Regions from separate parts of the Thalassolituus oleivorans MIL-1 genome, predicted to be linked through region 2. Evidence: predicted binding sites of a transcription regulator. Region 2 holds the regulator's gene; the other holds the start of a gene.
What was found. The regulator FliA, encoded in region 2, starts transcription of late flagellar genes. The targets are predictions, from matches to a motif close to CTAAAGTTNNNNNNNNNNCNGCCGATA.
Positions count from the first base shown of each region.

Region 1: a site for FliA is predicted at 1,537-1,563, ahead of TOL_RS05440 (DUF5610 domain-containing protein). Genes of this name have one in related genera too.

Region 1 is NC_020888.1:1,199,897-1,203,319, reverse strand. It holds gene TOL_RS05450 (hypothetical protein) at 1-89, opposite strand, end outside; gene TOL_RS05445 (glutaredoxin family protein) at 93-344, opposite strand; gene TOL_RS05440 (DUF5610 domain-containing protein) at 412-1,503, opposite strand; gene TOL_RS05435 (hypothetical protein) at 1,620-1,961, opposite strand; gene TOL_RS05430 (AraC family transcriptional regulator) at 2,066-3,082, opposite strand; gene TOL_RS05425 (MaoC family dehydratase) at 3,266-3,423, shown strand, end outside.
Region 2 is NC_020888.1:2,615,451-2,618,873, forward strand. It holds gene TOL_RS12005 (chemotaxis protein CheA) at 1-259, opposite strand, end outside; gene TOL_RS12010 (protein phosphatase CheZ) at 272-1,048, opposite strand; gene cheY (chemotaxis response regulator CheY) at 1,065-1,439, opposite strand; gene TOL_RS12020 (RNA polymerase sigma factor FliA) at 1,558-2,292, opposite strand; gene TOL_RS12025 (MinD/ParA family protein) at 2,296-3,114, opposite strand; gene flhF (flagellar biosynthesis GTPase FlhF) at 3,121-3,423, opposite strand, start outside.

The DNA.
Region 1 (3,423 bases), 1.4 Mb from region 2:
ACAGCCTCACCTTTTGGCGATAACGGTGTCTGTGCACAACCTTGAATAATGAGCGCGGCCATTACAGCCAGAATGAAACGTAATTTCACGGGTCAGTTCCTCTTGTTATTGTTGAGCAAAAATTCACGAGCCTGTTCTGCAGAGAACGGCCAGTTTAATTCTTGTTCGGTGAGTTCGTTCAAAATGACGGGGATTCTTGTGCCGTAGCGCTCAACAAGAAGGTCTGACTCGGCAATATCTTCCTGATAGATAGTTACTTCTATACCTTCTGCGGCAACGACCACCAATTGAGCAGCAATATCACACAGATGGCATCCATCAGTACCGAATAATACAAATGTCATTAAACCCCTCCACAACTGGTACGAGTATACCGCTGCGCAAAGGGGCTGACTATTAGGTAAAGCTTAATCAGAGTAGGCGATTTAGGCCTTCATTAAAGCTTTGCAATATATGGTAATCCGGTTTTTCCGGTAACCATTGCTGCATCATGTCTTGCAGTGTTGTGCGTGGCTCTGCCAGAGGGCTCGCTTTATCTAACGCTTTGATATACTCGTCGACATATTGCGCTAACGGCGATTGCAGCGAATCCAATTTCGGCGTTGGTAATGAAGGAGCTCCAGCCGCATAAGCACGACTGACTGACGAAAATGAGCGCTGACGTAGATCTAAGCTCATCGACGCAAGCTCATTGCCATCGAAGCCTAAATTCATCGCCTCTCCTAATGCTGCGCCGAGGTCGCCACCAAAAAACTTATCACTTAGCGATTTAACATCATCAAACAAGGCAGAAAGCGCATCTAATTCACCTTGATCTAACGAGCCTTCGACTTCTAATTCGAAGTTTTGTGAAAACGTAGAGCCGGACAAACTATTCGAGCCATTGCTTACACTAAATTGGCCTTGCTGATGTTTGAAATTAACCGTGACTTTATCGCCATCTCGCGTAACAACCTGCATCGACAAGGTATTTGAACTACCTCTTACACTGCGTTCAGATGTAACTGCCTGATTAGTAAGAACAGAATCGGTCTCAGTAGTGGCGGCGACATCTGCAGGTGCCGATTGGTCTGGATTCGCCAAGGCATCAAGACCGTCATCGACCAGTTTACGACTCGCGGTAATTTGCGCTTTCATCTCGTCATCGAGCAACCCCATGCTATCAAGCATATCCTCGGCATCAGCATAGCCTTTGGATATTCCAGATCGGGCCGCATCAATACGCTGTTGAATACGCTCTTCGCCAGCCCCTTGGTCACGTAATGACTCAATACCTGCCGTGACGTGAGCCAAAATATTAGCAGCGGTATCTTGCGCACTCTGTTTTGGACCTTGCACAACGGTTGGAGCCGCTTTCGCAGTCGCTTGTGTAGCTTCTGTCGAATCAGTGCTCGTTTCTGTTGTAGATTTACGCGCAGCGCCATCCGCAGAATGCCCGGAATACTTATGGCCTGACGTTAGAGAATGATAGGAATTTAGTGAATTATTAAACTGTATGCTCATGGGTATCTCCCGGGCCTTGCATTGTGGTTAGTCTATCGACCAGAAAATGCAAAACTTGAGCAAAAATTATTCAAAAAGGCCACTTGATGTAAATTCAGTGGCCTATGCAACTTCAACTAGTAACAAATTGCGCCTTGTTGATACTCATGGGGCAATTCGACCGACCAAGTAATCGCTTGCTCGTCAATAGCATCTAACAATTGCTGCGAATTGAATTGACGGTAGCGCATGACCAACAAGGTTCGGTATGCGGCGGTCAACGCTTGCTCCGTTAGCTGAAGTGTCGCTTCTAGGGTCATGATCTCCTCTTCAACTAACGACTTGCGCCATTGCGTGTAGTCTCGTAACGCGAGTTCATGATCAACTAAAGGATTAATGAGCGAGTTCTGATTTGAGCTATTCATAACGTCAACCTGCGAATTTTCCATTGGGTAGGTCACCACAATGAACTCAGACACTACGAACTACCAGTTCATTTTTTGAACACTTCAGTGAATAAAATTCAATAATAAGGCAGAGCTAGACGACATAAGCCAATTAAAGGCAATAACCGCCAACCCGATCAGCGGCGGCTATTGCGATATTCGACAGGAGTTTGATTGGTCCAGCGCTTAAACGCCCGATAAAATGTGCTGGGTTCCGAAAAGCCCGTGAGATAAACGATTTCGTCGATACTCTCATCCGTTCCCGACAACAGTTTCTTTGCCAAGTTACAACGATAGTCAGCCAACAATTGGTTGAAGTTAGTGCCAGCTTCAGCCAAGCGAGTGCGTAGCGTTCGCGATTTAATATTCAACCTTGATGCTACGTCTTCTAAATTTACTTGGCCGGTTTCTAATACCTCACCAAATACTTTGTACACCCGAGTGACCACATCTTGCCGCTCGAGCTTGGCCACATGTTCACTGGCAAGCTTTTCATGCAGCTGCAATAACTCTGGTTCAGCATGCAATGACGGTAAATCGAGTAATTGAATGTCAAAGTGGATGCGTGTTTCTGGCTCTGAAAAACGTACAGGGCAACCAAATATACGTTCGTATTCGCTAGTATCAGTAGGCGCAGAATGGGAAAAATCGATCGCCGAAGGACGAAATGCACCATCCGTCACATAACGGAAGAATCCTATCAAACCAAGCACCATACACTCGTTCAAGTGACGTAATGAACCCAACAATTCGCTCACACTGTCGACAACGATACATGCCAAACCGTCGTGAACTTCCACACTGGCTTGCGAGGCGTCACTCAGTAGACGTTGATAATTGAATGCACGAGCAAGCCCGTCGCCAAACGTAGGGCTAGAAAGAAACAGATACTGCAACACCTGACCTTTATAAACCGGCATATTTTCACCGAGATGCAAACCAATGTTTGGATCTTGGCTAACCTCCTCCATAACGCTCCAGAACAAGCCCTGAGCTTCATGCGGGGTACGCAAATTGCGGTCAGTCAGCAACTCTGGAGTTATCCCCAGTCGTTTACACACTTCAGAAACATCTAAGCCCATCTTCAGCATCGCTTGGTGAGCTAACTGAATCATAATGCCTGAGTCTCTTAATTCTGCCATTCCGCCAGACATAAGTTATTGATATTCCTTGCGAGTATTGGTGGAATTCTGCCACATAGCGCAAAGGCTGCAAGCCTTATTGACCAAAGTGACGCAAACGACATAGGCTAAGCGCCAATGAGGCCAGAGACAAGTTCATTGTAAACTGTTTGCCTTGTTATAACTTGGCCTGTATCGCCCCAAGGACTGTTCACTATGAATCAAGCTACGCACATGCAATTTAATGCGACTCCTGGCAACCTGAGTCAGTACGCTCGTTGTGTTATCCAGAAAGTGACCAAGAATGGCAAAGCCGATTTACCCAAAGTCGAAGCTGTGCAAAACAATGTTCGCACCAACCAAGCCCGCGTTTC
Region 2 (3,423 bases):
CAGGATTAACGCGACGGTGACCATTACGTAAAGTATCAAACACGTTTTCTGCAGCGTGACAGCAGTCCACCAGCGGATTTAATTGTAAAAAACCTGCGCCGCCTTTAACCGTATGGAAGCCCCTGAAAATAGCATTCAGAAGATCTTTATCATCTGGGCGTTGTTCGAGGTCAACGAGTTGTTCTGAGAGCAATTCTAGAATCTCACCCGCCTCAACGAGAAAATCCTGGAGGATTTCTTCATCTGCATCGAAACTCATCCGTTTGCTCCTTTAAAAACCAAGACTGGACAATAGGTCATCAACATCATCCTGGCTGTTAACTACGTCGTCACTGGATTTATTAATTTGAGGACCTTCCGCACGGATGTTGGCACCTTCGTCGGAAGTTTCTGCTATGTCATTGAGATCATGTTTAATACCTGTGATCTCATCCACTTGCCCGGCCATTAACACTAGGCTCACTAGCCGATCTTCTACATCTTTTATCAGGGCCGTCACCTTATGTATCACTTGTCCGGTGAGATCCTGAAAATCTTGAGCTAAGACAATTTCGGAAAAGTGTCCCTGAATTTGCCGCGATTTATCGGCACTTTCACCCAAAAATTCATTCACTTCTTTGCTTAACGCTCGAAACTCTGCAGGTGTTAATTCTTTATTTAAAAAGCGCTGCCATTGTTCCGATAATGTTTTTGCCCGATCATGAATATCGGAGGCTAAAGGCATCCCTGCATCAACCAAATCCATGGTTCGATTAGCTGATTTATCCGTCATTTCTAATACATACGCGAGTTTATCGGTTGTATTTTCAATGTCAGAGCCAGCACCAACGGAATCGACATTAAGGTTTTTAATAGCCTCATGCAGTGCCCGCGTTAGGCGGCCGATCTCGTTATACAAAGTGCGGTCACGAACCTCATTGAGGTTGTTCACTAGCGCTACGGCTTTACTGATATCACCCTGCTCTAATTGCAGCAGCATGTTCTCAGCTAGCTCTCTGATTTCTGAGCCGACTTTACTGTTAGCAGCTTTCAGGCTTATGTCACCCATTGACCAACCTTCTTATTTAGCCTTCGACTCGTTCGAAAATCTTATCGATTTTCTCCTTCAGAACTGCCGCAGTAAAAGGCTTAACTACATAGCCGTTTACTCCTGCCTGAGCAGCTGCAACAATCTGATCGCGTTTCGCTTCTGCGGTAACCATAAGAACCGGAAGGCTCTTAAGACGGTCGTCTGCACGAACATGCTTCAACAGGTCGAGACCCGTCATGCCCGGCATATTCCAGTCAGTTACTAGAAAGTCAAAATCGCCATTCTGTAACATGGGGAGCGCTGTCGTACCGTCGTCAGCTTCTTGCGTGTTGGTAAAGCCCAAATCGCGAAGAAGGTTTTTAACGATACGTCTCATCGTAGAGAAGTCATCAACGATGAGTATTTTCATATTTTTGTCCAAAACGACCTCCAATAATCGACTTTAATATTCCCAGTCGTTCCTAAAACTTAGTGTAGACCTAGTTACCGCTTTATCCAGAAACACGACATACGGAATGCAATATTTATTAGCGAGTAAGCCAATCGCCCAAGCGTGAACGCAAACGATGGGTCGCTTGGCTGTGTAATTGACTGACACGAGACTCGCTGACGCCCAGCACAGCGCCGATTTCCTTGAGGTTGAGCTCTTCGTCGTAGTACAGGGCTAGAATCAGCTGTTCGCGTTCAGGAAGCCCTTTGATGGCTTCTGCGAGCTGAGTTTGGAAGGCATCTCGCTCGATACCTGCAAATGGATTGGGCGCAGTTTCGTTAAAAACTTCAAAGCCGTTCTCACTTTTCTCGGCGACTTCTTCATAACTAAACAGCCGGCAGCCAGCGCTATCGCGTAAAATGCCATGATATTCATCTTGGCTAATACCAAGAAATGCAGCAACTTCACTGTCGTCGGCATCACGACCTTTCTCACTTTCTATCTGCTTAATTGCATCGGTAATTCGCCTAGCATTGCGATGCACGGAACGCGGAGCCCAGTCGCCACGACGAATTTCATCCAGCATAGCGCCACGAATACGAATACCGGCATAGGTTTCAAAACTTGCGCCTTTACCGCCATCGTACTTACGTGATGCTTCTAACAAACCTATCATGCCGGCTTGAATAAGATCGTCCACCTGTACGCTATCGGGTAAACGTCCCATCATGTGATGGGCAATACGCTTTACCAGTCCTGCGTGTTCGCGAACCAACTGATCGAAATTGTTTTTTTGAACGTCAGAGTACACCAGACAACTACCCGCAGACATTGATTAGGCCTCAACTTCCTGAAGCAGCCGGTCGACAAAAAACTCTAAATGCCCACGCGGCGAAGACGGCAGCGGCCAAGCATCGACTTTTTTGGCGAGAGCTCTAAATGCTGTTGAAGCTTTAGAGCGAGGATACACATCGACGACCGCCTTTTGGCGCTGTACGGCACGACGTACGGCATCATCCATAGGGATAGCACCGACGTACTGCATGGCAACCTCTAAAAAACGATCAGTCACTTTGGTCAGTTTTTGGAATAGCGCTTGCCCTTCTTGCGGCGTGCGCACCATATTTGCCACCATACGGAAGCGAAATACACCGTAGTCACGATTTAATAATTTAATTTGTGCATAAGCATCGGTAATAGAAGTCGGTTCATCGGTTACCACAACCAGTACTTCTTGCGCTGCGCGCACAAAACTCATCACAGAATCAGAAATACCCGCAGCGGTATCAACGATTAATACGTCGATATCATCACCAATATCACTGAATGCTTGAATTAAACCAGCGTGTTCCATCGCATTTAATTGCGACAATTTCTGCGTCCCCGAGGAAGCAGGAACAATACGAATTCCTGCCGGGCCTTTAACCATCACTTCCCGTAAATCGCATTCACCTTGCAGTACATTTTCAATCGTTTTATTGGACGATATCCCCAATAAAATATCGATATTCGCCAAACCTAAATCGGCGTCGAGTACAACAACGCGTCGTCCCATTTCGGCCAACGCAATTGCGAGGTTAACGGAGACGTTGCTTTTACCCACACCGCCCTTACCACCAGTAACAGCGATCACTTGAACCGGGTGCCTTGCCATCGTGTTTTATACTCCGTGTTGAAAGCTGGTTTGCTGCGTTGCCATATTTAAGGCTTCGGCCGCCTGCCAACGAGTTCTGGCCATGCGGGCCATTTGCTCTGCTAAGTTCACCAATCGCATCGCATCTGGATAATGCAAATCATCCGGAATGTGCGGGCCATCTGTAACGAGCGTGACCGGTAAGTGCCCTAATGCAGCGATACTCATGCCCGGCCCTAGCGAAAAACATTCATCTAACTTAGTAAAAATGCAGCCGCTTAACCCGGCAGCTTTAAAGTGTTCAAAATTCTCTTGTAAACAGCGGCCTTG